Regions from separate parts of the Pseudomonas rhizozeae genome, predicted to be linked through region 2. Evidence: predicted binding sites of a transcription regulator. Region 2 holds the regulator's gene; each other region holds the start of a gene.
What was found. Region 2 encodes FliA, which starts transcription of late flagellar genes. Its sites were predicted from a motif close to CTAAAGTTTNNNNNNNNNNNGCCGNTAA; they were not measured.

Region 1: RG836_RS18710 (methyl-accepting chemotaxis protein) is a predicted target of FliA. The motif match lies at 2,229-2,256, and genes of this name have one in related genera.
Region 3: RG836_RS06080 (methyl-accepting chemotaxis protein) is a predicted target of FliA. The motif match lies at 4,579-4,606, and genes of this name have one in related genera.
Region 4: flgM (flagellar biosynthesis anti-sigma factor FlgM) is a predicted target of FliA. The motif match lies at 5,998-6,025, and genes of this name have one in related genera.

Annotation. Positions count from the first base shown of each region.
Region 1 is NZ_JAVLSB010000053.1:73,185-81,018, forward strand. Features, by position in the region: gene RG836_RS18705 (GAF domain-containing sensor histidine kinase) at 1-468, shown strand, start outside; gene RG836_RS18710 (methyl-accepting chemotaxis protein) at 484-2,106, opposite strand; gene RG836_RS18715 (transporter) at 2,390-3,412, shown strand; gene RG836_RS18720 (2OG-Fe(II) oxygenase family protein) at 3,675-4,541, shown strand; gene RG836_RS18725 (TylF/MycF/NovP-related O-methyltransferase) at 4,538-5,260, shown strand; gene RG836_RS18730 (LysR family transcriptional regulator) at 5,421-6,317, opposite strand; gene RG836_RS18735 (SDR family NAD(P)-dependent oxidoreductase) at 6,442-7,200, shown strand; gene RG836_RS18740 (multidrug/biocide efflux PACE transporter) at 7,253-7,687, opposite strand; gene RG836_RS18745 (LysR family transcriptional regulator) at 7,776-7,834, shown strand, end outside.
Region 2 is NZ_JAVLSB010000020.1:78,685-86,518, forward strand. Features, by position in the region: gene RG836_RS04250 (chemotaxis protein CheA) at 1-1,498, opposite strand, end outside; gene RG836_RS04255 (protein phosphatase CheZ) at 1,523-2,311, opposite strand; gene RG836_RS04260 (chemotaxis response regulator CheY) at 2,341-2,712, opposite strand; gene fliA (RNA polymerase sigma factor FliA) at 2,879-3,619, opposite strand; gene fleN (flagellar synthesis regulator FleN) at 3,616-4,446, opposite strand; gene flhF (flagellar biosynthesis protein FlhF) at 4,564-5,892, opposite strand; gene flhA (flagellar biosynthesis protein FlhA) at 5,904-7,834, opposite strand, start outside.
Region 3 is NZ_JAVLSB010000021.1:378,915-386,748, reverse strand. Features, by position in the region: gene RG836_RS06095 (putative bifunctional diguanylate cyclase/phosphodiesterase) at 257-1,930, shown strand; gene RG836_RS06090 (NorM family multidrug efflux MATE transporter) at 2,052-3,449, opposite strand; gene RG836_RS06085 (LysR substrate-binding domain-containing protein) at 3,608-4,528, shown strand; gene RG836_RS06080 (methyl-accepting chemotaxis protein) at 4,719-6,695, shown strand; gene RG836_RS06075 (YbhB/YbcL family Raf kinase inhibitor-like protein) at 6,861-7,400, shown strand; partial or broken gene RG836_RS06070 (ATP-binding protein) at 7,450-7,834, opposite strand, start outside.
Region 4 is NZ_JAVLSB010000053.1:10,325-18,158, forward strand. Features, by position in the region: gene flgE (flagellar hook protein FlgE) at 1-1,265, opposite strand, end outside; gene RG836_RS18410 (flagellar hook assembly protein FlgD) at 1,297-2,022, opposite strand; gene flgC (flagellar basal body rod protein FlgC) at 2,038-2,481, opposite strand; gene flgB (flagellar basal body rod protein FlgB) at 2,485-2,892, opposite strand; gene cheR (protein-glutamate O-methyltransferase CheR) at 3,252-4,079, opposite strand; gene RG836_RS18430 (chemotaxis protein CheV) at 4,125-5,057, opposite strand; gene flgA (flagellar basal body P-ring formation chaperone FlgA) at 5,139-5,900, shown strand; gene flgM (flagellar biosynthesis anti-sigma factor FlgM) at 6,062-6,388, shown strand; gene RG836_RS18445 (flagella synthesis protein FlgN) at 6,438-6,905, shown strand; gene RG836_RS18450 (flagellar brake protein) at 7,003-7,749, shown strand; gene RG836_RS18455 (MFS transporter) at 7,827-7,834, opposite strand, start outside.

The sequences.
Region 1 (7,834 bases), on a different contig from region 2:
GGCATCCCGGTCAACCTGGCGCCGTGCAGCGACCTGGCGCCGACGCTGAACCATGTGATCGAGGAAATCCAGAACGTGCACCCGCAGCGCCGCATCCGTGCGTCCATCGGGGATTTGCAGGGGCTACGGGTTGATCGCGAACGTGTCGGTCAATTGCTCTCCAACCTGCTGGCCAACGCGATGGTCCATGGCGAGCCACAGGGCGAAGTCGAAGTCAGCGCGCAGGTCGAGCACGGCGCGCTGCAGTTGAGGGTGAAAAACCCGGGCAAGATCGCCGACGAGATTCTGCCGCAACTGTTCCTGCCCTACTCCCGACCGACTCGCGACACGCCCCAGGCTGGTCTGGGCCTGGGTTTGTACATCGCCAGCCAGATCGCCCAGTCCCACGGCGGGCAACTGCAGGTCACCTCGACCGCACAGGACGGCACCGCGTTTACCTTCAGCTTGCCGGCCAGCCCGCAGGCTTGACCGGCGCGCGCAACATCAGGCGCTCAGGCGCGCCGTCACCTCGTTCAATTGCCCGGACAGGCCATGCAGGTTGCGACTGGCGGACTCCGTGCGCTGAACGTTGTCGAGGTTGGTGCTGGCGATCGAGGTGATCTCGGTCAGGTTGCGCGAGATGTCTTCGGCCACCGAGGTTTGTTCTTCGGCGGCGGTAGCGATCTGGCGGTTCATGTCGCGAATCGCTTCCACGGCCAGGGTGATGCGCTCCAGCATGGCGCCGGCCTGGGTCACTTGCTCGACGCTCTCTTCACTGCGCGACTGGCCGCTCTCAATGGCTTGCGCAGCGTCCACCGCACCGGTTTGCACAGTTTCAATGATCTGATTGATTTCCAGGATCGACGCCGCCGTGCGTTGCGCGAGGCTGCGCACTTCATCGGCCACCACCGCAAAGCCCCTGCCCGCCTCACCGGCACGCGCCGCTTCGATCGCGGCGTTCAGCGCCAGCAGATTGGTCTGTTCGGCAATGCCGCGAATCACTTCCAGCACTTTGCCGATGCGCCCGCTGTCGGTTTCCAACTGACGGATCACCGTGGCGGTGTTGGCGATTTCGCCGCGCATGCGCGTGATGGTGTGGATGGTGCCTTGCATGACTTTCTCGCCCTGCTGCGCCGATTGATCGGCGTCGTCCGCGGCTCGTGCGGCATCGGCGGCATGACGCGCGACTTCCTGGGCAGTGGCGGACATTTCGTTCATCGCCGTGGCCACTTGGTCGGTGCGGTTGAACTGCTCGCTGGTGCCGCTGGCCATGATGGTCGCGATGGCGTTCAATTCGCCACTGGCGCTGTCCAGGTCCGAGGCACTGCGTTGCAAGCGGGTGAAAGTTTCCGCGAGGAAGTCGCGCAAGGTGTTGGCAGCCACTGCCAGTTTGCCCAGTTCATCCTGCCGGTCGCTGGCCACGCGTTCGGCAAACTTGCCCTGGCTGAGTTGCGCCACGTAGTCGATCAGTTTGCGAATCGGCTCCACCAGGTTGCGGTTGATCAGCCACAGGCTGAGCAGCGCAATCAGCAAACCGGACGCCAGCATCACCACCACGCCCAGCAACACCGTGCGCTCGGCACTGGCGCTGATCAGGGCCGATTGCTCGTTGCCCTGTTGACGCAGTTCAGTCACCAGCTCGCTCATTTGTTCACTGGCCGCTCGGTCAACACCCTTGACGGCGTTGTCCCCCGCCGTCGGATCGGCGCCCGCCGCCACGTAGGCATCGCGGCCCTTCTGGTAGGCCGCGCCCAGCAGTCGGTGCTCTTCCCGCAGACGTTCGATGCGGGTTTTCAGGGCAGGCTCAATACCCGCCTGCCCGGCCAACTGGCCGAGAATCCGCTGCACATCCCGCTGGCGTTCTTCGAACTGCTTCCAGTATTTGTCCAGATCCGCCGGCTGCTTGCCGCGCAGCAGGACGTTCTTCCATTCCTGCACCTGAACCTTGAATTGCAAGTTGGCCTCATCGATCAACTGCGAGGTGTGCAACGGCCCGGCGATCAGTTGGCTGTAGCTCTGCACGCCACTGGACAGAAAATGAAAGCAGGCCAGCGCGATCAACAGCATCGCCAGCAAGCTGCCACTTAGCAGGGCAAGGATTTGCGCTCTCAGGGATTTCTGCAACATCGAGGACTACTCATGACAGGAATGGGGTACACCGCCCAGGCGTGATAGCACCGGCGTGAACATGGTCGACCTCCCTGTCTGCACCCCGGCTCATGGCCGGGGAGCGCAACTTAACCCAAGCGAGATCGGCGTGCCAGAGCGGTTCTTGAGGTTTATCCGACCGTCGGTAGAGGCGGATTTATGGCGCCATGGAACGGTCACAAAACCGTCAGATTCGGTTGCGATGATGGGGTTTGCTTGAATCCGTAAACCTGCGACATGCACCTCCTTTCTGCGAGCCGCCATGAACCATAGCCTCGACCACAGTCATCGCGATTCGGACCTGTTCGGCCTGCTCTACGGTTTCAGTTTTCGCCCCGGCGAACGTGGCCGCGAGATCGATTCGGCAATGGCGTTGCGCAGCCTGCAACATCTGGATGACAGCGACGAATTCCTCTGGCTGCACCTGAACCTGGCCCACGCGGCGTGCGAGCGCTGGATCAAGAGCCACCTGGCGCTGCCCGACGAGTTTTTCGAGGCGCTGCACGAAGGGTCGCGGTCGACGCGCATCGAGCATGTCGATTCGGCGCTGTTGGCGGTGGTCAACGACGTGGTGTTCAACCTCAGCAGCATGGTTTCCTCGGACGTCTCGACCCTGTGGGTGTGCGTGCGCAGCAAGTTGATTATCAGCGCGCGTCTGCAACCGCTGCACTCGGTGGACAAGCTGCGCTCGTCGGTGAAGGCCGGCGAGCATTTCCGTTCGCCGCTGGAACTGCTGGTGCATTTGCTGCGCGACCAGGGCGAAGTGCTGACGCAGATCGTGCGCAAGACCAGTCTCAGCGTCGACCAGATCGAAGATGAGTTGCTGTCGTCCCGGCTGTCCACCAACCGCGCCGAGCTGGGCGCCAACCGCCGGGTACTGGTGCGCCTGCAACGGCTGTTGGCGCTGGAACCGGGCTCGCTGCTGCGCCTGTTGAACCGGCCGCCGCCGTGGTTGCAGAAGGAGGACGTCAAGGAGTTGCGCAAATCCACCGAGGAGTTTGCGCTGATCATCAACGACCTCACGGCCCTCGGTGAGCGGATCAAATTGCTGCAGGAAGAGATCGCCGCCAACCTCAACGAACAAAGCAACCGCACGCTGTTCACCCTGACCGTGGTCACGGTGCTGGCGCTGCCGATCAACATCATCGCCGGGTTCTTCGGCATGAACGTCGGCGGCGTCCCCCTGGCCGGCGACCCGCACGGCTTCTGGGTGCTGGTGGCGCTGGTTGTGACCTTCACCGTCATAGCCGGGCGCTGGGCGTTTCGCAAGCGGCGGGATTATTAGCGGCCGGCGATCGACCTGGATTTGTCTTGTGGTGAGGGGGCTCGCCCCCGTTGGGGCGCGAAGCGGCCCTTAACCCCTACTGCCTCATTTATGGCTGACACAACCGGGTTGAATGGTTTTGGGAGCAAGCCGCTCCTGCCACAGGTTTCGTTGCGGGTTCCGGCCATTCGCGGGTTATTGTCCTACCATCCGCCAGATCGCACTTCAGTTTGCTAACGTGTGGCCGACTTTATAGAGACTCGATGTATTCAGGAGAGGAACCGTGAATCTGTACATCAATCAGCTTCAGCAAAAAGCTGACTTCAAAGAAGCCATTTACGCCGGCGATATTTTCCTGAACACGCAGTTGCGCGCGGCCAAAGACCTGTGCGCTTTCGCTCAGGAAAGCATCACCGCCGCGTTCGACGGCGAAACCCGGCACCAGGCGTTGCACACGCTGATGCCCGTGGAAGAATTCGTGGTTCTGGTGACCCGGCTCAAGGGCCAGTTCACCAACAGTCAGCGCGCCAAGGACTTGATCCTGGCGTTCATCGACGAGATCGGCGTCGACCCGCGCGAGTACATTTTCGACGTGCCGCGCATTCGCGTGGTACCGAACTATGAGTACCTGCACGCCGGCGTCAGCTACGCCTACAAACCCCATCGCGATACCTGGTACGGCAGTGTCGATTGTCAGATCAACACCTGGATGCCGGTGCACACCATCAGCCCCGACCAGACCATGATGATCAATGGCGGCTACTTCGACGTGCCGGTGAAGAACACCTCCAGCGAATGGAGCCTGAACGACTGGATCAACAACCAGCGGCACAAGGCCAAGGACAACCTCAAGGAGGAAGTCCGGGTGCATCCGGTGCCGCTCGAAGCGATCAACAGCGCGTCCGAAGTGCGGGTGGCCGGTAACAGCGGCGACATGCTGATTTTCTCCGGCTCACACCTGCACGGCACCGTCGCCAACCACACCGACCGCACCCGCTTCAGCGTGGATTTCCGCCTGATGCACCTCGACGATCTCAAGCACAACCGCGGCGCCATCAACGTTGACAGCGCCTGCCCGGATGTCGGCGCGGGCTTCAAAGATTATTTCCACGCTCACGACTTTTCGAATTTCCAAGGAATCCAGCAATGACCAAGCGTCGCATCACGCCCGCCGAGGCCCAGTACAACGAAACCCGCGCCAACGTCCTGAAACGGGTCGATGCCGAGTACGTGGCCGACGCGCCGTTCGTGTTCGCCAACCGCATCGGCGTGACCGCTGCCCTGTCGCGCATGGAGCTGTTCAAGAAAGTCGCCGAAGTACCCGGCGCGATCATCGAGTGCGGTGTGTACAAGGGCAACTCGCTGATGCTGTACATGCACTTGTCGATGATTCTCGAGCCTTACGCGATCAACCGTTCGATCGTCGGCTTCGACACCTTCGAAGGCTTCCAGAGCATCGACAAAAAAGAAGACCCGGCGGACGTCAACGAGACCATGTTCTCCGACACCGACCAGTCGCTGATCCAGGACATGATCGACGCCAACGACCTGCTGCGCCCGGTCAACCGCATCCCGCGTTGCGAGCTGGTGAAAGGTGACATCGTCAAGACCGTGCCAGAGTGGGTCAAGACCCGTCCGGATCTGGTGGTGGCTATGCTGATCCTCGACACCGACCTGTACGAGTCGACCAAAGTCGCCCTGGAAACCTTCCTGCCGTACATGCCTAAAGGCGCAATCGTGGTCCTGGACGAAGTCGCCTACCGTAACTTCCCCGGCGAAACCAAAGCCTTGCGTGAAGTGCTCGACCTGAACAAAATCGAACTCAAGCGCCTGCCGTTTGACTCGTGCGTGGGTTACTTCCACGTCTGACCCAACCCTGCAAAACCACTGGGAGCGAGCCTGCTCGCGAAAGCCCTGGCACGACCGACGATGATGTCGACTGTACCGGCCTCTTCGCGAGCAGGCTCGCTCCCACAGGGTTTTGTTTTTGGCTGAAGATTCTGGCTGACCTCAATCCATCGGGGATTGCTCAAGCCACCGCCCTGATCACTTGCCCCAGCCAATCCATGAACGCCCTGACCCGCAACGGCAGGTGTCGCTGTCGGGCATGAAGCAGTGAGACTTCCATGGCGGGCGCCGTGAATTGCGGCAACACGGCCACCAACTCCCCGCTGAGCAAATACGGGCGCATGCCGATGATGGGCGCCTGGATCAAGCCGAATCCACCCAGGCACGCCGATTCATAACCGTCGCTGTTATTCGTTGTGACGCTGCCGTCCATCGGTACCCGGTGCACCTGCCCGTCGACCTGATACACAAACCCTTCCGAGCGCGAGCCCAGCACACCGACGTAATGCACCAGCCGATGCCGCGCCAAGTCTTCAAGGCCTTCGGGCACGCCGTAGCGTTCGAGGTACGCCGGGCTGGCGCAGTTGACCATGACGAAATCGCACAGGTGCCGCGCCACCACGCTTTGATCCGGCTGCGCACCGACCCGCACCACGCAATCGAAGCCTTCGCTGAGCAGGTCCACGCGGCGGTCGGTGGTGCTGATCTCCAGTGCCAGGTGTGGGTGCAGCGCCATGAACTCCGGCAGCCGTGGCATCACCACGCGGCGCGCGAGAATGTTCGGCATGTCGACCCGGATCCGCCCCACCAGCGCGCTGGCGTCCTGGCGGAACAGGCCTTCGATTTCGTCCATGTGCGACAGCAGGTCTTTACTGCGCTCGTAAAGTACCAATCCATCCTGGGTCGCCTGCACTTTGCGCGTGGTGCGCTGTAATAACCGCGTGCCCACTAACGCTTCCAGCGCCTGTACTTGCTCCGAGACGCTGGAGCGCGGCAGGCCGAGGCTTTCGCTGGCCAGGGTGAAACTCGACATTTCGGTCACCCGGACGAAGGTGCGCAACAGGTCCAGTTTGTTCATGGGTTTGACGCCTGAATTGTTCGGCTAAACCGATCAGTGATTTCGTTTCCGCTACGTTTATCACCTTGTCGCGGATAAATACACTTCCTCACATCGCCTCCCCCATCACCCTTGAGGAATCACCATGACCCGTAAAATCGCCCTGATCACCGGCGCTAGCCGCGGCCTCGGCAAAAGCGCTGCCTTGCACCTGGCCGCGCAAGGTGTCGACATCATCGGCACGTTCAACAGCCAGGAGGCCGAGGCGCAAGCCGTGGTCGCACAGATCGAACAATTGGGCGGCCGTGCGACGATGCTGCAGCTGAACGTCGGCCGCAGCGAAAGCTTCGGCGATTTCGGCGCGCGGTTCAGCGCGATCCTCAAGGACCAATTCGGTCGCGAGCGATTCGACTTTCTGATCAACAATGGCGGGATCGGCCTGCATGCCGATTTCGTTGACACCACGCCAGAGCAATTCGACCTGCTGCTGAACATCCACTTCAAAGGACCGTTTTTCCTCACCCAGCAACTGCTGCCGCAACTCAATGACGGCGGGCGCATCATCAATATCTCCAGCGGCCTCGCGCGTTTCGCCCTGCCCGGCATGAGCGCCTACGCGGCGATGAAAGGCGCGATGGAAGTGCTGACCCGTTACCTGGCCAAGGAACTGGGCGCCCGCGGGATTGTGGTCAACACCCTGGCCCCCGGCGCCATCGCCACTGACTTCAGCGGTGGCATGGTGCGGGACAATGCTGAGGTCAACCGATTCGTGGCCGCCAACACCGCACTCGGCCGCGCCGGTGAGGCGGATGATATCGGCGGCGCACTGGCGATGTTGCTGGCACCAGGCAGTGGCTGGATCAACGGCCAGCGGATCGAAGCGTCTGGCGGGATGTTTATCTGAACGGCTAAAACCCACGAAGTGGCGAGGGCTGAAACCCTTGCCACGGCGGCGTTTAATGAACCGCAGTTTTGCTCAGTAACCGCTCGCGCATCACGTCATAGCCCCAGTGATACAAGTACGTGTACGGCAGGAAAAACAGCAACACGCCGATGTCCAGCAGGAAGGCTTGCCACAGGCTGATCTCCAGCCACCAGGCCACCAGCGGCACGCCCAGCGCGACCAGACCGCCCTCGAAAAACAACGCATGCACCGCCCTCACCCACGGCGTCCGGGCGATCGACCAACGTTTGAGCGCGCGGTCGAACACGCCGTTGAACACCACATTCCAGGCCAGTGCCAACGCGGCGATGGCCACGGTGGCCACGCCCATGTCGAACAGCGGTTTGTCCATGATCCACGCCAGCAACGGCGTACAGATCATTACCGCCAGCAACTCGAAACCAACGGCTTGCAGCACCCGTTCGGTGAAAGACTTTTGCAGGTTCATGTCCCGACTCCTGAATGACGATGGTTGCGATCATCCAGCAGCACGCCGATACTTCCTAACCAATAACCATCGACCAGGGCGATAGACCATGGCCTCCCACGAAGTATTGCTGGCGTTTGTCGAAGCGGCGACCCAGGGCTCGTTTTC
Region 2 (7,834 bases):
CCCGGGCCTTGCCCGATGCTTCGCGTTCTTCCGGCGATTCGATGCCGTGGTCGACCGCGTTGCGCACCAAGTGGACCAGCGGATCGGCCAGGGCCTCGACGAGGTTTTTGTCGAGGTCGGTTTCTTCGCCAACCAGTTCCAGGTTGATCTCTTTCTTGAGCTGGCGAGCCAGGTCGCGAACCAGGCGCGGGAAACGCCCGAAGACTTTTTTGATCGGCTGCATCCGCGTCTTCATCACCGCGGTCTGCAAATCGGCGGTGACCACATCGAGGTTGGACACGGCCTTGGACATGGCTTCGTCGGCGCTGTTGGCACCCAGGCGCACCAGGCGGTTACGCACCAGCACCAGCTCGCCGACCATGTTCATGATTTCGTCGAGGCGTGCGGTGTCGACCCGCACGGTGGTCTCGGCTTCGCTGGCCGGTTTGTCGGCCGGAGCGGGGGTTGGCGCACGGGCCGGCGCGGCAGCGGCTGGCGCGGCGGCAGTCTTCGGTGCTTCGACCTTGGCCGGCGGTTTTGGCACAGCCTTGGCCACCGGTTCGGCGACTGCAGCGCTGGAGGACGCAGAGCCCACCGCGGCCCCCGCGTTGACCTCGCTGAACTTGCCTTTGCCGTGCAATTCGTCGAGCAGCGATTCGAATTCGTGATCGGAAATCAGGTCGCTACCCGCCGCCGCAGCGGTCGGTGCAGCGGCCGGAACCGAGGCAATGGCCGACTCCAGCGCATCAACGGCAAAGTTGCCCTTGCCGTGCAACTGGTCGAGCAGTGCTTCGAATTCGTCGTCAGTAATGTCGGAGCTGTCACCCGGCGCTTTCGTTGCCGCGGCGGCCGACGATGCGCCCCCTGCAGGCGTGACGGCGTCGGCGGCGAACTGGCCTTTGCCGTGCAGTTGATCAAGCAACGACTCGAACTCGGCGTCGGTGATTTCATCGCTCGCCGCATCGCTGCTGGCGGTCACGGGGGCAGCAGACACGGGGGCCTCGGCCTGGGCCTTGACGGCGTTCAGCGAGTCCAGCAACTGTTCGAATTCGTTATCGGTGATATCGCCCGGTTCCGCTTCGGCGGCAGGCGCTTCGACCTCAGCGGCCGGCGCCACTTCGTCAGCCGATTGCGGCTCGGCCAGACGCGCCAGGGCCGCCAGCAATTGAGGCGTGGCCGGGGTGATCGGGCCACGTTCGCGGACTTCAGTGAACATGCTGTTCACCGCGTCCAGTGCTTCGAGAACCACGTCCATCAATTCCGAGTCGACGCGCCGCTCACCCTTGCGCAGGATGTCGAACACGTTCTCGGCGATATGACAGCACTCCACCAACTCATTGAGCTGGAGGAAGCCGGCGCCCCCTTTTACAGTGTGAAAACCGCGAAAAATTGCATTGAGCAAATCCGCATCATCCGGACGGCTTTCCAGCTCGACCAGTTGCTCGGACAGTTGCTCTAGAATCTCGCCGGCCTCAACCAGGAAATCCTGAAGGATCTCTTCATCGGCGCCGAAGCTCATGTGTAGGGGTGCTCCTAAAGAAACCTAAAATCCAAGGCTGGACAGCAAATCGTCCACATCGTCCTGACCGGACACAACGTCTTCTCTTTTATCGGCATGAATCTGCGGACCTTCACCCTGAGAGAGATGTTTTTGTGGATCTTTTTCAGCCAGCATCGCATCGCGGTCGTGTTCGATCCCGGCGAAGCGATCAACCTGGCTGGCCATCAACACCAGCTTGAGCAAATTGCTTTCCACTTCGGTGACCAATTGGGTCACGCGCTTGATCACCTGGCCGGTGAGGTCCTGGTAATCCTGGGCCAGCAGAATGTCGTTGAGGTTGCTGGAAACAGCACGGTTGTCCTCGGCGCTGCGCGTCAGGAAACCGTCGACGCGACGAGCCAGCTCGCGGAACTCTTCGGCGCCGACTTCGCGGCGCATGAATCGGCCCCAATCGGTGCTCAAGGCCTGGGCATCGGTGCTCAGAGCATTGACCAGCGGGGTCGCGGTTTCCACCAGGTCCATGGTGCGATTCGCCGCCGCTTCGGTCAGCTTGACCACATAGCCCAGGCGCTCGGTAGCGTCGGTGATCTGCGAGACTTCCTCGGCTTGCGGCATGTGCGGGTCAATCTGAAAATTGACGATCGCACTGTGCAGCTCACGGGTGAGCTTGCCCACTTCCTGATACAGGCCGCGGTCACGGGTCTGGTTGAGCTCATGGATCAGTTGCACGGCGTCGCCGAACTTGCCTTTTTCAAGGCTGGCGACCAGTTCGACCGCGTGTTTTTTCAGGGTCGATTCAAAATCGCCCAGTGAAGATTCTTTGTGCTCCATAGCTCCCCCGTGGCGCAGTGGCGTGGCGATCAACCGATGCGTTCGAAGATCTTCTCGATCTTGTCTTTCAGCGCCTGGGCGGTGAAAGGCTTGACCACATAGCCGTTAACGCCGGCCTGGGCTGCTTCGATGATCTGTTCGCGCTTGGCTTCAGCGGTCACCATCAGCACGGGGAGACTTTTGAGTTTTTCATCGGCGCGCACGTGGCGCAGCAGTTCGATACCGGTCATGCCAGGCATGTTCCAGTCCGTCACCAGAAAGTCGATGCTGCCGCTGTTGAGGACCGGAATGGCGGTGGTGCCATCGTCAGCCTCGACCGTGTTGGTGAACCCAAGGTCACGCAACAGGTTTTTTATGATCCGCCGCATCGTTGAGAAGTCATCAACGATGAGGATTTTCATGTTCTTGTCCAATTCGACCTCCAAGCAGACTTAAACGCGCCCAGCACCTGGACACGCCATTTCATTCAATCTGGCAAAGCACTCAATGGCTGCGTGGAGCACAACAGATCGCGACCGGCAGGTTTTTGCACCCGCCAGCCTCGTTCGCAGTGTCCCCACACTGCCTTCAGCGCGCTCGCCACTCCCCCAAACGCCCCCGCAAACGGGCCGCGCACTGGCTATGTAACTGGCTGACCCGCGATTCGCTGACCCCCAGGACCTCACCGATTTCCTTGAGGTTCAGCTCTTCGTCGTAGTACAGCGCCAACACCAGTCGCTCACGCTCCGGCAAATTGGCAATCGCATCCGCCAGCGCCGCCTGGAAGCGTTCATCCTCCAGATCGCGTGACGGCTCGAGATGAGCACTCGCGCCATCCTCGTGCAGCCCTTCGTGTTCGCCGTCCTGCAAGAGGTCGTCGAAACTGAACAGGCGACTGCCCAAGGTGTCATTTAAAATCCCGTAATAATCGTCGAGACTCAATTGGAGTTCGGCCGCAACTTCGTGATCTTTAGCGTCACGACCGGTTTTAGCTTCAATTGAGCGAATCGCGTCGCTGACCATTCGGGTATTGCGGTGCACCGAGCGTGGCGCCCAGTCCCCTTTGCGGACCTCGTCCAGCATGGCCCCGCGGATTCGAATGCCCGCGTAGGTTTCAAAACTGGCGCCTTTACTGGCGTCATATTTGGTCGACACTTCGAGCAGGCCGATCATGCCGGCCTGGATCAAGTCTTCGACCTGAACACTGGCCGGCAGACGCGCCAGCAAGTGGTAGGCAATGCGTTTGACCAGGGGCGCGTAACGCTCGATCAACTCGTACTGCGCATCACGGGCCGACTTCTTGTAAAGGTTGTAGCCGCTGGCTGTCATAGCACGGGTCCTGCCGTCTGTTGCACGAGGCGTTCAACGAAAAACTCCAGGTGCCCACGCGGGTTGGCAGGCAATGGCCAGGTGTCGACCTTTTGCGCAATGGCCTTGAAGGCCAAGGCGCATTTGGAACGCGGAAAGGCTTCATACACCGCGCGCTGTTTCTGCACGGCCTTGCGCACACTTTCGTCATACGGCACGGCGCCGACGTATTGCAGGGCGACGTCGAGGAAGCGGTCGGTGACTTTGGTTAACTTGGCGAACAGGTTGCGGCCTTCTTGCGGGCTCTGGGCCATGTTGGCCAGGACGCGGAAGCGGTTCATGCCGTAATCGCGGTTGAGCAACTTGATCAGGGCGTAGGCGTCGGTGATCGAGGTCGGTTCGTCGCACACCACCAGCAACACTTCCTGGGCCGCGCGGACAAAACTGACTACCGAGTCACCAATACCTGCAGCGGTGTCGATCACCAGTACATCAAGGTTGTCGCCGATGTCGCTGAACGCCTGGATCAGACCGGCATGCTGCGCCGGGCTCAGGTGCACCATGCTCTGGGTGCCGGACGCGGCCGGCACGATACGAATCCCGCCGGGGCCTTGAAGCAAGACGTCACGCAGCTCGCAGCGCCCTTCGATAACGTCCGCCAGCGTCCGCTTGGGGGTGAGCCCCAACAGAACGTCGACGTTCGCCAGCCCCAGGTCGGCGTCCAGCAGCATGACACGACGGCCAAGTTCAGCTAGAGCCAGGGACAAGTTCACTGACACGTTAGTCTTCCCGACGCCACCTTTGCCGCCGGTCACCGCGATCACCTGTACGGGATGCATGCTGCCCATGTTTTTTTCTTTACCTTGTCTTACTTAGACGGAGGCCACATTACTGGCTGCGCGTTCACCAATGGAACAATGCATGGCAGACCATCGATGTAGGTACAAAAAGTGTTCATGAATACCTCAGCCGACCTGCTTGGTCGGGCTGTGGTAGATATCAGCGAACATGTCAGCCATGGCTTCCTCGCTGGGTTCTTCCTGCATTTGCACACTCACCGCGCGGCTGACCAACTGGTGCCGGCGCGGCAAGTGCAGATCGTCCGGGATCCGCGGGCCGTCGGTCAGGTAGGCCACCGGTAATTCGTGAGTAATGGCCAGGCTCAACACTTCGCCCAGGCTCGCCGTCTCATCCAGTTTAGTCAGGATGCACCCGGCCAGCCCGCAGCGCTTGTAACTGTGATAAGCGGCAGTCAGCACTTGTTTCTGGCTGGTGGTGGCCAAAACCAGGTAATTCTTCGATCTGATCCCGCGGCCTGCCAGGCTTTCCAATTGCATGCGCAACGCTGGGTCACTGGCTTGCAGGCCGGCCGTGTCGATCAATACGACGCGCTTGCGCAGCAAGGGTTCCAGTGCCTGGACCAGCGACTGGCCCGGATCGACGTGAGTCACCGAGACATTAAGGATGCGGCCGAGGGTCTTGAGCTGTTCCTGGGCGCCAATGCGGAAGCTGTCCATGCTCACCAGCGCGATGTTTTGCGCGCCGTACTTGAGCACATAACGGGCGGCGAGCTTGGCCAGGGTGGTGGTCTTGCCCATGCCGGCAGGGCCGACCATGGCAATCACGCCGCCCTCTTCCAATGGCTCGATTTCCGGGGTGGCGATCATCCGCGCCAGGTGCGCCAGCAGCATGCGCCAGGCCTGACGAGGTTCTTCGATATCGGTGATCATCGCCAGCAGGTCGCGGGACAACGGCCCGGACAGACCAATGCGCTGCAAACGACGCCACAGGTTGGCCTGGGCCGGACGGCTGCCTTGCAATTGATTCCAGGCCAGGGTGCCGAGCTGCACTTCCATCAGCTCGCGCAGGCTGTTGAGTTCGAAACGCATCGAGTCAAAGGCACGCGGATCGACGCCCCCCACGGCGGCCGGCGCTGGGGCTGGCTGACGCTTGGGTTCGTTGTAGGTCGGTTCGATCAATGGCTCGGCAGCGGTCAGCGGCAGGCCGGCGAACAACTGGCGGTTGGTGACCTTGTCACTGTCGCCATCGCTGCGCAGGCTCAGTTCGGCCTGGGCGGTGACGATGCGCGACTGAGTCTTGCGCAGCTCATCCTCGAGTTCCATGTTAGGAACCCGCGGGGCCAGCGCCGACAATTTGTAATCCAGCGCCGCCGTCAGCTCGACACCACCGGCAATGCGGCGGTTGCCAATGATGGCGGCATCAGCGCCCAGCTCATCACGAACCAGCTTCATGGCCTGACGCATATCGGCGGCGAAAAAACGCTTAACTTGCATAAACCACTACCTCAGCCGTTGGGCCCTACTGTCGCAACGATGGTCACTTGCTTGTTGTCCGGTATTTCCTGGTAAGCCAGCACATGCAGACCGGGGACGGCGAGACGGCCGAAGCGCGAGAGCATGGCGCGAACCGGACCGGCCACCAGCAGAATCACCGGTTGACCTTGCATTTCCTGGCGCTGCGCGGCATCGATCAACGAACGCTGCAGTTTTTCCGCCATGCTTGGCTCCAGCAGCACGCCCTCTTCAGAGCCTTGTCCTGCCTTCTGCAGACTATTGAGCAATATCTGTTCCAACCTTGGCTCCAGAGTGATCACAGGCAGCTCGGACTCAGTGCCTACAATGCTTTGGACGATTGCGCGGGACACCCCGACGCGAACCGCTGCCACCAATGCGGCAGTATCTTGACTCTTGGCCGCGTTGTTCGCGATCGCTTCGGCGATGCTGCGAATGTCGCGCACCGGCACCTGCTCGGCCAACAGCGCCTGCAACACCTTGAGCAACTGCGACAGCGACACCACGCCCGGTACCAGTTCCTCGGCAAGCTTTGGCGAACTCTTGGCCAGTAATTGCATGAGTTGCTGGACTTCTTCGTGCCCAATCAGCTCGCTGGAATGCTTGTACAAAATCTGGTTCAAGTGGGTGGCCACTACTGTACTGGCATCGACCACAGTGTAACCGAGTGACTGCGCCTGCGCGCGCTGGCTGATTTCGATCCACACCGCTTCCAGGCCGAAAGCCGGATCTTTGGCGGTGATGCCGTTCAACGTGCCGTAGACCTGGCCGGGGTTAATCGCCAGCTCACGGTCCGGGTAGATCTCCGCTTCGGCGAGGATCACCCCCATCAGGGTCAGACGATAAGCGCTGGGCGCCAGGTCGAGGTTGTCGCGGATGTGCACCGTCGGCATCAGGAAGCCCAGGTCCTGGGACAGCTTCTTGCGCACGCCCTTGATCCGCGCCAGCAGTTGCCCGCCCTGGTTGCGGTCCACCAGCGGAATCAGGCGATAACCGACTTCCAGGCCGATCATGTCGATCGGCGTCACGTCATCCCAGCCCAGTTCTTTGGTCTCCATGGCGCGGGCCGGGGATGGCAGCAGCTCCTGCTGACGCTTGACCTCTTGCAAGGCTTGCACCTTGACCACGTTTTGCTTGCGCCAGAACAGATAAGCACCACCGGCGGCAAGCGCGGCCATGCTGAGGAAGGAGAAATGCGGCATGCCTGGCACCAGGCCCATCACCGCCATCAACGCCGCGGCCACCGCCAAGGCTTTGGGCGAGGCGAACATCTGGCGGTTTATCTGCTTGCCCATGTCTTCGGAGCCCGACGCACGGGTCACCATGATCGCGGCAGCGGTCGATAACAACAGTGATGGCAATTGCGCCACCAAACCGTCACCGATGGTCAGCAAGGCGTACACCTTGCCGGCGTCGGCGAAGGTCATGTTGTGCTGGAAGATACCGACCGCCATGCCGCCGATCAGGTTGATGAACAGGATCAGCAGGCCAGCGATGGCGTCACCGCGCACGAATTTGCTGGCACCGTCCATGGATCCGTAGAACTCGGCTTCCTGAGCGACTTCCATGCGGCGCAGCTTGGCTTGGTTCTGATCGATCAGGCCGGCGTTCAAATCGGCGTCGATCGCCATTTGCTTGCCGGGCATCGCGTCGAGGGTAAACCGCGCACTCACCTCGGAAATCCGCCCGGCGCCTTTGGTCACCACGACGAAGTTGATGATCATCAAAATCGCGAAGACCACGATACCGACCACATAGTTACCGCCGATCACTACCTCACCGAAGGCCTGGATCACCTTACCGGCGGCGGCGTGACCGTCCTGGCCGTGGAGCATCACCACCCGCGTCGACGCCACGTTCAATGCCAGCCGCAGCAACGTCGCCACCAGCAGAATGGTCGGGAACACCGCGAAATCCAGCGGCC
Region 3 (7,834 bases), on a different contig from region 2:
TTGTCGGAGTCGGTAACGAAATGGGCCGGCATTTTAACAGGCTCAGCGAATTGTGCTGCTCTCTCCGACTTGTGACCCCGGACTTATCTCTAATTGCCGCTTTTGCGACTTTCGCGCAGGATGCGCGGTGAATTTGCGTCTACTGTTCCAGTTTCAGACACAAATCAGTATTTGATAACGAATGTCATTGGGACATCGGTGATGGCACCGGCATAATGCCCGCCGCCAACACCTTTGCAGAGTCTAGGGAGCTAGCTTGTCTACGCCTGTCGAACCCTTGCGTTTGCTGCTACTGGCCGAAGAGCCGGCGTGGGCAGCGTTGTTGCGCGAGTGTCTGGCTCCGATGGGGAGCTCGGCTTTGCTGATCACGGCACCGAATTGGGAGGCTGTGAACAGTTTGTTCAGCGACAACCGCAGCGCGGTGTTGCTGACCACCCCGAGCCTTCAGCCAGCACCCGGTCGTTGCAACCTGCCGACGGTATTGCTGCTCGATCACGAGCCGCTCACTGCGCCCGATGGCGTCAGCGACTGGTTGGTGCACGATCTGCTGGACGCGGGCACCTTGCGCCGCTGCCTGCGGCATGTGCGCGAGCGCGGCGTGTTGGAAAACACCCTGCAACGCCTGGCGGAACAAGATCCGCTGACCGGCATCGCCAATCGCCAGGGTTTTCAGACCTTGCTCGCGGCGCGCCTGGCGGAGAACGACGGCCGTGGCCTGGCGCTGGGGCATCTGGACCTCGACAACTTCCGACACGCCAATGACGCCCTCGGTCATCAGGCCGGCGATCGGCTGATCCTGCAGGTGGTGGCACGGCTGAAAAGCCAACTGGAAGTCGGCGATCAGCTCGCCCGTCTCGGCAGTGATGAATTCGCCCTGTTGATCGACACCCGCCGCGCGCCGCAACGGGCCGAGTGGATGGCCGAGCGCATTGTCGAGGTGATGTCCGAGCCCTATTGGGTCGACGGTGAAAGCCTGCTGATCGGTTGCAGCCTGGGCATCGCCCATGCCCGCGCCCAGGCCGGCGCCGATCCCCTGATGTGGCACGCGCACATCGCCATGCAGCAGGCCAAAAGCACCCAGGGCTGCACCTTCCATATCTTCAATGAACGCATCAACCGCAATGCCCGCAGCCTCGCCGACCTGGAAACCGAATTGCGCCGGGCCCTGCGTCGTGACGAGCTGGAGCTGCATTACCAGCCGCGCCTGAACCTGGCGGACGGGCGGATCGTCGGCCTGGAAGCCCTGGTGCGCTGGCGCCATGGCGAGCGCGGCTTGTTGCCGCCGAGCGAGTTCGTGCCGCTGGCCGAGCAGAGCGGCTTGATCGTGCCGTTGGGTTACTGGGTAATTTCCCGCGCCTTGCGTGACATGCAGGCCTTGCGCGAGCGTGGTTTGCCGCCGCTGCACATGGCGGTGAATTTGTCGTTCCGCCAGTTCCAGGACAGCCAGTTGCTTTCGACCCTGAGCCGGCTGATTGCCGAACGCGGCGTCGAGGCGCAATGGCTGGAGTTCGAATTGACCGAAACCGCCGTAATGCGTCGCAGCGACCTGGTCCAACAAACCATGGACGCCCTCGGACGCCTCGGTGTGCGCTTTTCCCTGGATGACTTTGGCACTGGGTTTTCCTCATTCGTGCACCTCAACAGCCTGCCAATTGCCTTGCTCAAAATCGACAAAAGCTTCGTCGGCGGCATGGAGCAACGGGAAGAAAACCGCAAACTGGTACACGCCATGATCAACCTGGCCCATAACCTGAGCCTGCAAGTGGTGGCCGAAGGTGTGGAAACCCAGGAACAACTCGACCTGTTGAGCGGATTTGGCTGCGATCAAGTGCAGGGTTACCTGATCAGCAAGCCGTTGGCGCTGGTGGACTTGGTGGAGTTCCTCACCTCCGACAGCAATCAGCAGGCCGTGTTGGAAGGGGTGGTTTAGGCCGGTTGTTCATGGCCACGACACCTGTGTGGCGAGCCTGCTCGCGAAATCCCAGGGTCAGTCGCCATCCATGTTGACTGACACACCGCATTCGCGAGCAGGCTCGCTCCCACAAGGCGACTCATTCGGGCTGAAGCCCTTCCAGTCGTGGCTGCGCCAGCGGCTCGCTGCGAATCATCCGCTTGATCTTCCGTTCAAACGCCCAAGTCAAGCCCAGCGCCGCGCAGGCCAGCCCGACGGCCAGGCCCCACCAGACACCGGTCGGGCCCCAGTGCAGATGAAACGCCATCCACCACGCCGCCGGCGCGCCGATTAGCCAATAGCAGCCCAGCCCGACCAGGAAAGTTGTCTTGGCGTCCTTGAGCCCGCGAATGCAGCCCATGGCAATGGTTTGCGTGCCGTCGAACAGCTCGAACCACGCGGCCACCGCCAGTAGGCTCACGGCCAGATTGATCACATCGCCAAATGCCGGATCGTTGAGGTCCAGAAACAGCCCGAGCAATTGATAGGGCAAGAACCACAAGACCATGGCAAAACACAGCATGATCGCCGCGCCGAAGGCGAGGCCGACCCGCCCGGCGAGGCGCGCCTGAAGCAATTGCCCAGCGCCGTAGTGCTGGCCGATGCGCATGGTGATCGCATACGACATACCCGCCGGCACCATGAACGCCACCGAGACAATTTGCAGGGCAATCTGATGCGCCGCCAACGGCGTGCTGCCCATGGTGCCCATGCACAGCGCGGCGAACGCAAACAACCCGGCTTCCACCGCGTAAGTGCCGCCAATCGGCAGGCCCAGGCGCCACAGTTCCTGCAGGTATTGGCGGTTTGGCCGCGACAGGCCATGGCGCAACGGGTAAGCGTCGTACGCGCGGTGCCAGCGAATGTGCAGGGCCAACGCCAGGGCCATCAGGTTGGCGACAATCGCCGTCACCAGGCCAATGCCCATCAAACCCAGTTTCGGCAAGCCGAACATCCCGGTGATCAACGCATAGTTGAGCAGGAAGTTGGCCACCGTGCCGCAGACGCTGATCACCATTACCGGAGAGGCGCGGCCGATCGCGCTGGTAAAGCCGCGCAGGGCCATGAAAGTCAGGTAGCCGGGCAGGGCGAAGGGCAGGGCGATCAGGAACTGCCCGGCCATCTGCACGTTGCTGTCAGTCTGGCCGAACATCAGCAGCACCGGTTTCAGGTTCCACAGCAGCAACGCAGCCAGCAGCGCCATGATCCACGCGAGCCACAGGCCAGCCTGGGTCAGACGCGCGGCACCTTCGAGATCGCCGCCGCCCTGACGGATCGCCACCAGCGTGCCGACCGCCGCAATCACTCCGATGCAGAAAATCGACACGAACGAATAACTCGCCGCGCCCAGGCCGCCGCCGGCCAAGGCCTCGGGGCTCAAGCGCGCCATCATCAGCGTATCGGTGAGCACCATCAGCATGTGCGCCAACTGCGAGGCGATCAGCGGCCCCGACAGCCGCAGAATGGCCCAGAGTTCGCGACGTGCAGGATGCTTCATGGTCATCACGCTCAATTCTTATAGAGGACAGGAAACCGTCGATTCTCGGCGCTCTCAACCCTTTGCACAAAGGGATAAAAACGATCATTAGCATGACTCAAACTCATGCTGGGGAGTTTCTGCTAGGGTGACAGCATCCCGTTGTCAGAGATTTCCCAATGTCCCGTCGTCTTCCTCCCCTTTATGCCCTGCGCGCATTCGAAGCGGCGGCGCGGCACAGTTCGTTTACCCGGGCCGCGGAAGAGCTGTCGATCACCCAAAGCGCAGTCAGCCGGCACATTCGCACACTGGAGGAGCATTTTGCCTGCCGCTTGTTTCACCGTAGCGGCCGTAACCTGCAACTTACCGAGTCGGCGCGGCTGATCCTGCCGGGCATCCGCGAGGGCTTCACCGCCCTGGAGCGCGCCTGCAATACCCTGCGTGCCGAAGACGACATCTTGCGCATGAAAGCCCCGTCGACCCTGACCATGCGGTGGCTGCTGGCGCGGCTCAGTCGTTTTCGCCACCTGCAACCCGGCAATGAAGTGCAACTGACCAGCGCCTGGATGGACATTGATCGGGTGGATTTCAACCACGAACCGTTCGACTGCGCGGTGATTCTCAGCAACGGTAATTTTCCTCCGGACTGGGAAGCCACTCTGCTGTTTGCTGAGGAACTGATCCCGGTGGGCGCGCCGAACCTGCTCGACGATCAGCCGTGGGACGTTGCCCGGCTGGCCAGTACCGAGCTGCTGCACCCGGCGCCGGATCGCCGCGACTGGCGCAATTGGCTGGAACGCATGGGCCTGGCGGACAAGGTCTCGCTCAAGGGCGGGCAGGTGTTCGATACCCTGGAGCTGGGCATGATCGCCGCCGCGCGTGGGTACGGCGTGTCGATGGGGGATTTGCTGATGGTGGCCGAAGACGTTGCCCAAGGACGGTTGAGCCTGCCGTGGCCGACCGCCGTGGCCAGCGGGGAACACTATTACCTGGTGTGGCCCAAGACACGACCCGGCGGTGAACGCATGCGCCGACTCAGCGACTTCCTGCAACACGAAGTCAGCGCCATGGAATTGCCCGCAGTCGAGCGCCTCGCGTGAACGTTTGCGCCCCCTGAAATAAAGGCTTACAGCCATACCCGCACAATTCGCTCAAGTATTGGCTTTTGCCGCCGAATCTTGAACATGGGACTTCCGTTTGCAGCGGCCCCGTTTCACCCCTTTTTCTAGAATATTTTGCTGAGCGTGCCACGAGATTATGGATGATCCGTCGACTCGGCCAGGAGCTGTCATGTCTCAACCCCGTGCCCGGATCGCCTCGCAGCTAGGCCTTGCCCTTGCCGTGATACTGGCGATCGTGATCAGCGGCAGTACTGTGTTCGCCTTGCGTTCGCTGGACGCCGCCAACCTCGACACCCGTGAAGAGCATCTCGCCAGTGAAGCACGGCTGCTGGCTGACCAGTTGAACACTTTCCACAGCACGCTGCGTGAAAGCACCCAGCGTCTGGCAGGGCTGTTCGAGAAGCGCTTCAGCGCCGGCTTGACGGTGCATGCAGACGAACCTGTGGTAGTGGCCGGCACGCAAACGCCGGGTCTGCACCTGGGCAGCGAAGTGTTGAACAACAACTTCAAGGAAGTCGACGAGTTCAAGCAAATGACGGCCGGTGTCGCGACCGTGTTCGTGCGCAGCGGTGACGAGTTCATTCGCGTCAGTACCAACGTCACCAAGCAGGATGGCAACCGGGCCATCGGCACCGTGCTCGATCATGCGAACCCGGCTTATGCACGCTTGATGGCGGGGCAAAACTACGTCGGCCGCTCCTTGCTGTTCGAGCGCTTTTACATGTCGCAGTACACGCCCGTTCGCGACAGCAGCGGCAAAGTGATTGCGGTGTTGTACGTCGGTTTTGACTACACCGACGCGCAGAACGCGCAGTTTGAAAACCTCAAGCGTTTCCGTATCGGCCAGACCGGCTCGCTGGCGCTGCTGGACGAGCAGAACAAGTGGCTGGTGCCGATCGCCGGCGTGCAGGCGCTGGACGTGGCCACGCCGATCATCGCCAGCCTGGCGAAAACCCCGGGCAAGGGCGATTTCTGGAGCGACAAGTCCGAAGACTTCTACAGCGTAGCCGTGCCATTCGAAGGTGGGCCATGGTCGGTGGTGGCGAGCATGCCGAAAACCGAAATCCGCGCCGTGACCTGGAGCGTCGGCATCCAGTTGGCTATCGGCAGCCTGTTGGCGATGTTGATCGCGGTAGGTTCGGCGGTGTGGCTGCTGCGCAGCAAATTGGCGCCGCTGGGCGACCTGGTGCGCCAGGCGGAAGCCTTGGGCGCGGGTGATTTGAGCGTTCGTCTGAACGTGGCCAGCAACGACGAAATTGGCCAACTGGCTCGCGCCTTCAACAAGATGAGCGAAGCACTGTCGACCATGGTTTCGCACATTCGCAAAGCGTCCGAAGAGGTCAACAGCCGCGCGCAGGCTTTGTCTGGTCTGTCTGGCGGTGCCTACGAAGGCATGGAGCAGCAGTCCGGCGAAATCACCAGCATGGCCGGCGCGGTGGAAGAATTCAGCGCCACCTCGCTCAACATCGCCGACAACATGGGTGCCACCCAACGTCTGGCGCAGGAGAACGCCCAGCAAACCCAGATCGGCCGGAGCTCGATGAACGAAGCGTCGTCGTCGCTGGAGCAAATTGCCGGTGCACTGAACAGCACCGCTACGGTGATCAACACCTTGGGCCAACGCTCCCAGGAAATCGGTGGCATCGTCGGCGTCATTACCTCGATCGCCGAACAAACCAACCTGCTGGCACTCAACGCCGCCATCGAAGCCGCCCGTGCCGGCGAGCAGGGCCGAGGCTTTGCCGTGGTCGCCGACGAAGTCCGCAACCTCGCCTCTCGCACCCGCGAAGCCACCGATGAAATCTCCGGGATGATCCACAGCATCCAACAGGAAACCGGCAACGCCATCAGCACCATGGAACAAGGCAACCTGTTGATGCAGGAAGGCCTGTCACGCAACGCCAACGTCGCCTCGGCCCTGGCTCGCATCGACGAACAAAGCCGCTCCGCCGGCCAGCAATTCGCCGCCATCACCACTGCCACGCAAGAGCAAAGCAGCACCGCGACCTTGCTCAGCAGCAACCTGCAAAGCATCGCCCTGGCCAACAGCGAACAGCGCGAAGTGGTGTCGAACCTGGCGATCACGGCCAAGGAACTGGAGAAATTGGCAGCCGACTTGCGAGCCGAGGTTGATCGCTTCCGCTGAGTGGCCCCGTGTTTGTGGCGAGGGAGCAAGTTCCCTCGCCACATGATTCGGACATGGAGCGCTCAGTCATACCAAAGCATAAAAAGACCGCGCCGAGGTATGAGTGTCAGCCTGGCTTTCAAGATTTAAAGTGTGTTGACGATCAAACAGCCAGGCGAAGTTGTCATGAAAGTCAGACAGATTCTATGTGCCTTGTTTTTATGGGCAGTCTTCACGGCCAATGCTTCTGAATTCTCCCTCACCAGCAGCGACATCGCACAAGATCAGCCGCTGACCCGTGCTGAAGTGTTCAAGGGCTTCGGCTGCGATGGCGATAACTTGTCTCCTCAGCTCTCCTGGCACAACGCACCGGCGGGCACCAAGAGCTTTGCCATCACGGTGTTCGATCCTGACGCACCCACGGGCAGCGGCTGGTGGCACTGGACGGTGGTCAATCTGCCCGTCACGGTCACTAGCGTGCCGCGCGCTGTTGGCTCAACACTTCCCGTCGGAGCCGTCCAGGGGCGTACCGATTATGGGCAAGCCGGATTCGGTGGGGTCTGCCCTCCTGCGGGTGACAAACCTCATCACTACCAATTCACTGTCTGGGCTTTGAAAGTCGACAAGTTGCCGCTAGACGCCCAGGCCAGCGGGGCATTGGTTGGCTATATGTTGAATGCCAGCGCCTTAGCCAAAGCGACCATTGTTGCAACCTATCAGCGGTAGTCGGTGCCCCTTGAAAACCTCCGGTGTCCATTGTTGGCGGATAGATTGATCACTGCGTTGCCGGTCGATACTGCAACGCCTCTGCCAGATGCTCGCGCTTGATCCTGTCCACCTGCTCAAGGTCCGCCAACGTTCGCGCGACCTTGAGCAATCGGTGTGCCGCTCGCAACGACAACGTCAGCCGCTCGCAAGCCGTTTCCAGCCAGGTTTCATCAGTGGTCGATAACGTGCAGTGCTGGCGCAGTCCAGGCAGGTCGAGGAAGGCATTGGCGCAGCCCTGGCGTTTTTGCTGCCGTTCCCGGGCGTCAGCGACCAATATCGCTGCCGCAGCCGTGTCATCTCCGGGCTTGCTGACCGGGTTCAGTGCCGTTGCCTCTCGCGCCACCGTCAGGTGCAAATCGATCCGATCCAGTAATGGCCCTGACAGTTTGTTG
Region 4 (7,834 bases), on a different contig from region 2:
GCATTCGCCTGATAGTTACTTTGCCCCTTGATCAAATCCACCAACTCATTGGTCAAGTTAACGTTCGACTCTTCCAACGAGTTCGCAACGATCGAACCCAACGTACCGGTCTTCGGCGCATCGATACCGGCCAGGCCCGAATCGAAGGTCTCTTTCCACGCTGTGCCGCCAATCGGCTGCAAGCCTTGCTCGTTGGCGAAGCTCGCAACGGCGACCTGGCCGATGGCCTTGGTCTGCTTGTTGCTGAACGTGGCGGTCAGAACACCGCTGGAGCTGATGGTCAGGCTGGAAATCTGCCCGGTGGCGTAACCATCCTGGCTTTGGAAGGTCCGCGCCGTCGCCAGGTTGTAGGACGTGGTGCTGGCCATGTTGAGCGTCACGCCGCCTGCTGCCGCGGCCGAACCGTTGGCCGCCCAGGTTGGCGGGTTAGTTGCTTTGTCAATGACCACGCCCGGCACCCAGCCAGTCATGGTCAGCTTGTTCCCGACCTGGGTCCAGCCAGTGGAGGTCATGGTGTCGATGCTGCCATCGGGCTTGAACACGATCTCGGCGGTGAGCGGCGTGCCCGGTGGCGGGGTCAACGGGTTGCTCGGGGTGCGGTCGCCATCCATGTAGGTGTAGACCGTCCAGGTGTTCGGCGCAGCGCCCTTCACGTAGTACTGGTCCATGCTGTGCGAGTTGCCCTGGGTGTCGAACACCTGAGTGGTGATCAGGCTGTTGTAGCTGCCCGGGGTGTTAACAGCGAACGGGGTGATTGCCGGCAGCGGATCCGAGGAGTTCAGGTTCAACGTCTGGTTGATGTTGGCCGTCGGTTTCGGGCTGAGGCTCGAAGTGTCGATCTTCAGGTCAGTCAGGATGCCGTTGATGATCTTGCCGTTGCCATCGACGCCGTAACCCTGCAAGCGGTTGCCATTGTTGTCGACGATGAAGTTTTCCGGGTCGACCTTAAATGCACCGGCACGGGTGTAGCTAAGGGAACCGTTGTCGCTCATCACGAAAAAGCCGTTGCCCTGGATCGCCATGTCCAGCACGTTGCCGGTGTTGCTCACGTCGCCCTGGCCGAACTGCTGGGAAACGTTAGCCAGGCGCACGCCGTTACCGACGGTTTTGCTGCCGGTACCCAAGCGGGTGGCCGAGTACACGTCTTCGAATTCCGCACGGGACGATTTGAAACCGGTGGTCGCCACGTTGGCGATGTTGTTACCGGTCACGTCCAGTTGTTTGTTGGCTGCATAGAGACCGCTAAGGCCGATATTGAAAGACATATTCCACTCCTTTGTGCCGGGTTAGTCGGCTCTACTTACCAATGGTTTGAACGTTGGAGATGCCCACCTTGCCGAGGCCGGCCAGGTTCAGCATTAACTCTTCGCCAGGAATCATGGTGACGCTGTTGACGGTCGCGGGCAGGTAGGTGTCCAACGCCACCGACTGACTGTCGATGGTGGTGGTGGCGGTAAAGGTGTAGCTGCCCGCCGGGGCCACTTCGCCTGCTTCGTTCTTGCCGTCCCACTTGAAATCGGTGACGCCGCCGTTCTGCTTCTCCAGGACGATCGAGCGCACGGCTTTGCCGTCGGCATCCTTGACGTTGATGGTCACGGTCAGCGGATCGCCCGACTCCGGGACCACCACAGTGCCGTCCATGGTCTTCGACGTGTCGACCACGGTCTTGTCGGTCTTGATGATCACCGAACGGCCCACCAGCGACGACGCCTGCAGCGCTTGCGACGAGCCGAACGCATCGGAGATGTTCTTCACCGAGTCGTTCAGGGTAGTGATGCCTTCCAGGCTGCTGAACTGCGCCAGTTGTGCCACGAACTCGCCGTTGTCCTGCGGATCGAGCGGGTTCTGGTTGTTGAGTTGGGTCACCAGCAGCTTCAGGAACGAGTCCTTGCCCAGGGTCTGACTACCGGTAGCCGTGCTGGTCGCCGAAGAGATCGCGTCGTTAGTGGTGGCCGGGGCTTTATAGGAGTTAGCCAGGACATCCTTGATGCTTACGCCGCCGGTGGTATCGGTCACACTCATTTGTGTCGCCCCTTATCACTGACCGAGGGTCAGGACCTTCTGCATCATGGTTTTGGCGGTGTTCATCATTTCAGCGTTGGTCTGGAACGAACGGCTGGCGGAAATCATGTCGGCCATTTCTTCAACCACGTTGACGTTCGGGTAGTAGACATAACCCTTCTCGTCCGCCGCGGGATGGTTCGGCTCGTAACGCGCATCGAGGTTGCTCTGGTCTTCGACCACGCCCAGCACTTGCACGCCTTGGCCGGCGGCATCCTGGTTCTGGAACAGCGAATCGCTGCCGCCGGTTTGGCCGCCCTGGAACATGGTGGCGAACACCGGGTGACGGGCGCGGTAGGTCTGGTCGATGCTCGACGACACGGTTTCGGCGTTGGCAATGTTCGAGGCCACGGTGTTGAGACGCGTGGTCTGGGCGCTCATGCCGCTACCGGCGATGTTGAAAACACTGGCAAGTGACATGAATTACTCCCCGCGCAGGGCTGAAACCAGCCCTTTGAATTTGCTGTTGAGCATGGTGAAGCTGGCCTGGAAGCCCACGGCGTTTTCCGCGTAGTTGGACTGTTCAAGTTGCGCATCAACGGTGTTCTGGTCGATCGACGGTTGCATCGGCGTGCGGTACATCAGCGATTCGCCGCCGTTGCCCACGCCTTCGGCCTCGATATGACGGCTGTTGGTCATGTTCAGGGCGAACTTGCCCCCCTTGGTCTTCTCGTTCTGCTCGGCGAGCACTTTCGAGAAGTCCAGGTCCCGAGCCTTGTAGTTCGGGGTGTCGGCGTTGGCGATGTTGTTGGCCAGGACTTCAGCACGCTGGGCGCGGAAGCCCAGGGCTTGTTCGTGGATACCGAGCGCTTTATCGAAGCTGATGCTCATGTCGGGAAACCTTCGGGTGACCTGATTTTTCGTATCAGGGATATAGCAAGCCGCGTGCCAAACCACTGAAGCCCCATAAACCGGGGCTTTGCCGGGAAGTGGCAAGGCGGCAATGCCAGAAAAGCGGCAATGGGCTTCCGCCAGATGCCGCTTTTCTGCCGCTTTCGCCAGCGCCAAGCCCTCCTCCTGTGGGGGCAAGCCTGCTCGCGAAGATGGCGTGTCAGTCGACATCCTCGTTGAATGACAGACTGCATTCGCGAGCAGGCTTGCTCCCACGAGGGGACGGTGCTGCCGGGGAAATCGCAGGCAAAAAAAACGGGAGCCCCTGAGGACTCCCGTTTTGCAATGCCGCCAACGAATCATTTCGCCTGATAAATAATCCCCGGGCTGCACTGGACCATTTGGTAATGATCCGGCAAACCGTTCAGCGCTTCCGACGCACCAAGGAACAAATAGCCTCCCGGCTTCAAGGTGCTGTGGATGCGCAGCAGGATGTCTTTCTTCACCTCGGCGGAGAAGTAGATCAACACGTTGCGGCAGAACACGATGTCGAATTTGCCCAGGCTGGCGTAGCTGTCCAGCAGGTTGAACGAGCGGAATTCCACGCGGCTTTTGATTGGCGCCTTGATCGCCCAGCGTCCTGGCCCTTTCGGGTCGAAGTAGCGCTGCAGGCGTTCGGGCGACAAACCTCGACCGATCGCCAGGCTGTCGTACTCGCCGGTCTTGCAGTTGTTGAGCATGGTGCCTGACAGGTCGGTGGCAACGATCTGCACGCCCATCTTCAACTGGCCGAGATTGACCCGTTCGAACTCGTCGATCGACATCGACAGCGAAAACGGTTCCTGGCCCGACGAACACGCCGCCGACCAGATCCGCAGGCGCTGGCCTGGCGCTGCCTTGATCGCTTCCGGCAAGACTTTGTTCTTCAGCACTTCAAACGGATAGGTGTCGCGAAACCACAGGGTTTCGTTGGTGGTCATGGCGTCCACCACCATCTCGCGCAAACCGCTGCGCGGCTGGGTCTGGATGCGCTGCACCAACTCGCCCAGCGACTTGATGCCCTGCTGCTCCATTAACTTATTGAGGCGGCTCGAGACCAGGTACTGCTTGTTTTCACCGAGCAAAATGCCACAGGCTTTTTCCAGGAAGACCCGGAATTGTTCGAAATCCAAATTACCCGTAGACAATGATGCCGCCTCTTACTCGTGTTGATCGCCAGCGGCAAAAGGCCCCTAGCTGATGTCTGCTGCTTTGATCCGCTCGACGACGCGGGATGCCAGGTCATCCGGGCGAAATTTGGCCAGGAAGTCATCAGCACCGACTTTCTTGACCATCGCCTGGTTGAACACGCCGGACAACGAAGTATGCAGGATGATATGCAGCTTTTGCATGCGCGGGTCGTTGCGGATTTCCGCCGTCAGGGTGTACCCGTCCATTTCCGGCATTTCGATGTCGGAAATCATCATCAGGAACTCTTCTTCCGGCTTCTTGCCTTCATCGACCAGTTTGCGCAGGTAATCCAGCGCTTGCCGCCCATCGTTCAACGCCACCACTTCGACGCCGACCGTTTGCAGGCAACGGGTCACCTGCTTGCGCGCCACCGACGAGTCATCAACCGTCAGCACCCGCAGCGACAGCGCCTTGTGTTGGGTTTCAACGTCCACCACACCGATCGAAATCGCTTCCGGAGTGGGCGCGACTTCCGCCAGCACTTTCTCGACGTCGATGATTTCGACTAACTGATTGTCCACCCGAGTCACAGCGGTCAGGTAATGATCCCGACCAGTGCCCTTGGGCGGTGGATGGATCTCTTCCCAGTTCATGTTGACGATGCGCTCCACCGAGCGCACCAAAAACCCCTGGGTCTTGGTGTTGTACTCGGTGATGATCACGAACGGATTGCTTTGGTCGAGCAACCGGCCAGAACCGGTGGCCATGGCCAAATCAAGAATCGGAATGGTCGCCCCACGAATATTTGCCACCCCGCACACGACAGGACTGGACTTGGGCATCAACGTCAGCTTCGGGCATTGCAGCACCTCGCGCACCTTGAATACGTTGATCCCGTAGAGCTGCTGGCCGTCAAGACGGAACAACAACAACTCCAGGCGATTCTGCCCCACCAGCTGTGTGCGCTGGTTTACCGAATCCATTACACCCGCCATGCCAGACTCCCCAACCAACGCTAAGTGTGTTGCGACGCACATTCATCACTAAACGGCACGGCGCTTGCTTTTTAACTTGTCATGAACGCACAAACGACATTTTTTCGACGCCTGACCTCCGCTGGCCGCCAATGGCTGTGTGCGGCGACGGCGCTCGTTCTGTTTAACGCTGGCGGCCCTGCCCTTGCGGACTCGGTCACCCTGCCTGATCTACTTATCGGCGTCACCCAGGGCTTTCTTGAATTCACCGTAGAGGACTATCTGGCCACCAGTCAAACGGAAGGTCGCTATGAAATCCAGGTGAATCAGCTCGATCCGCGCATGCGCATGCCTGCCTGCGACAAGGAATTGACAGCGACCCTGGAGAGCCCGGCGACCCCGATTGGCCGGGTCACGGTGAAGCTGCGTTGCGACGGCGTGTCGCCCTGGACCGTGTTCGTGCCCGCTCAAGTCCGCCTGTTTCGCGATGTCGTGGTGACCGTCCGGCCGCTGAAACGCGCGGGGATTATCGAGCCCGGGGACGTGGCCATGCGTGAACGCGACATCAGCCTGATCAGCCAGGGTTACCTGACGTCGGTGGACCAGGCGATCGGGCAGCGATTGACCCGACCAACGGTCAATGATCAAGTGATTACCCAAGTGCACATCGAACAAGCCGAAGTGATCCGCAAAGGTGACCAGGTGGTGATCACCGCCCGCAGCGGCACGCTCAGCGTGCGGATGCCCGGCGAAGCCCTCGCCAACGGCGGCATGAGCGAGCAAATACGAGTCAAGAACCTTAATTCGCAACGGGTGATCAAGGCGCAAGTGACCGCGCCGGGACAGGTGCAGGTGTCTATGTAGAAGACCGGATGGACGACTGGCGCGCAGCCCGGCTGTTCCCTAAACTGTGGCCCATGCTGGCAAGCGCTGACGTGCGCACGCTCATTGATAAATGAGCCTAAAGTTTTTCGGGGTATGGCCGAAAACATGGCAAGCGTCCAAATATCCAGAGGTTTTCAATCATGGTCATCGATTTCAGCCGTTTAAACAGCTCCCCGTCACTCACAGGCAGTACGCGTACCAGCGCCAGCAAGGATCTCGGAGAAACCGACAAGTCCGCGACGCTGAATAGCCCGGCCGAACAGGCCGCTGCCGCCAAGAGCGGGGAATCGGTACACCTCAGCAATGAGGCTCAGCAGTTGCAGAAGGTCACTGACAAGCTGCGCGATCAACCTGCGATCGACAAGGCGCGTGTCGCCGAGTTGAAAGCAGCCATCGCCGATGGCAGCTACAAAGTCGACAGCAACCGTGTAGCCAGCAAACTGCTCAACTTCGAAGCCCAGCGCTAAGGCCCCGGCCGGCGCCAGGCTTTTGGACGCTTAAAAACCAAGGCCAGCCATGCACGACACTAATCTACTGCAACTGATCACCGACGACTTTGCCCCAGCGCAGTATTTGCTGGAGCTGCTGCAGACCGAGTCGCTCGCCCTGCACGGTCGCGACATGCCTCAACTCGAGGACATTCTGGCGCAGAAGCAGGCGATGATCGTGTTGCTCGAACAGCATGGCCGCAAGCGCAGTGAACTGCTGGTCAGCCTGAACCTGCCGCCGACCCGCCAGGGCCTCGAGCAACTCGCCAGTCACTCCGACATTGGCGAACAGTTGCTCAGCAGCAGCGATGAATTGACTCGCCTGCTCAACGCCTGCCAGGACATCAACACCCTCAATGGCCGCTCGATCCAGGTGCAGCAGGCCGCCACGGCCAATCAGTTGAAAATCCTCAATGGTGGCGAACCGCCGACCCTCTACGATGCCCGTGGCTCGACCGCCAACATGGCCAAACCACGCCCGCTCAGCCAAGCCTGACATATCACGTAAATGAGCGCGCTCTATTCAAAGCGCGCAACATGCTGGCAAAATGCTGGCTCTTGGAAGTCGTATTTTGTCTGGAGAGTGACTGAACGTGTTCAACGCCTTAAACGCGGATGATGCTCCGCAACCGCCCAAGGTGCTTTCCACGGCGCTGGAAATTTCCAACACTCTGCGCATGCTGCAAGAAAGCCACGATCCTCTGATCATTACCTTCCACGAACGCAGCCAGCGCTTTCAGAGCTACCTGGTGAACGTTGACCGTGACAGCAACCAGATCGCCCTCGACGAAATGATTCCCCGTGACGGTGAGCGCTTTCTGCTGGCCGGCGAGCCGTACCGGATCGAAGGCTTCCATGACGGCGTGCGCGTCGCCTGGGACAGCAACGGCACGCTCGACATCGGCGAATTCGGGGGGGCGCGCTGCTACCGTGGCACGCTGCCCGACGAAGTGGTCTACCACCAACGCCGCAACGCCTTCCGCGCCGCGCTTAAACTTACCGACCTGGTGAGCATCGAACTGGGCGGCGAAAAGCTCAAGGCGCCAATCCGGGGCAAACTGCTGGACATCTCTGCCACCGGCTGCAAGCTGCGCTTCGACGGCGACATCACCAGCCGCCTGCAATTGGGCCAGGTTTACGATCGCTTCACCGCTGATCTGCCGTTCGGCAGCATGGTGGCGCCGGTCGAGCTGCGTTACCTGCATTTCGAAGAGCGCATCGACACCACCTTCGCCGGCGTGCGCTTCCACAACATGAGTGGCCAGGTACAGCGTCAGGTTGAACGTTTCGTTTATCAGCTGCAGCGCGAAGCGCGACGGTTCGATAAAGACGACATGTGATTCGAGCAGCTCAAAAAAAACGGGCAGTCCTTTGCGGGGACTGCCCGTTTTTTTATGCCTGAGGGTTTAGCGCGGGATCAGGGCC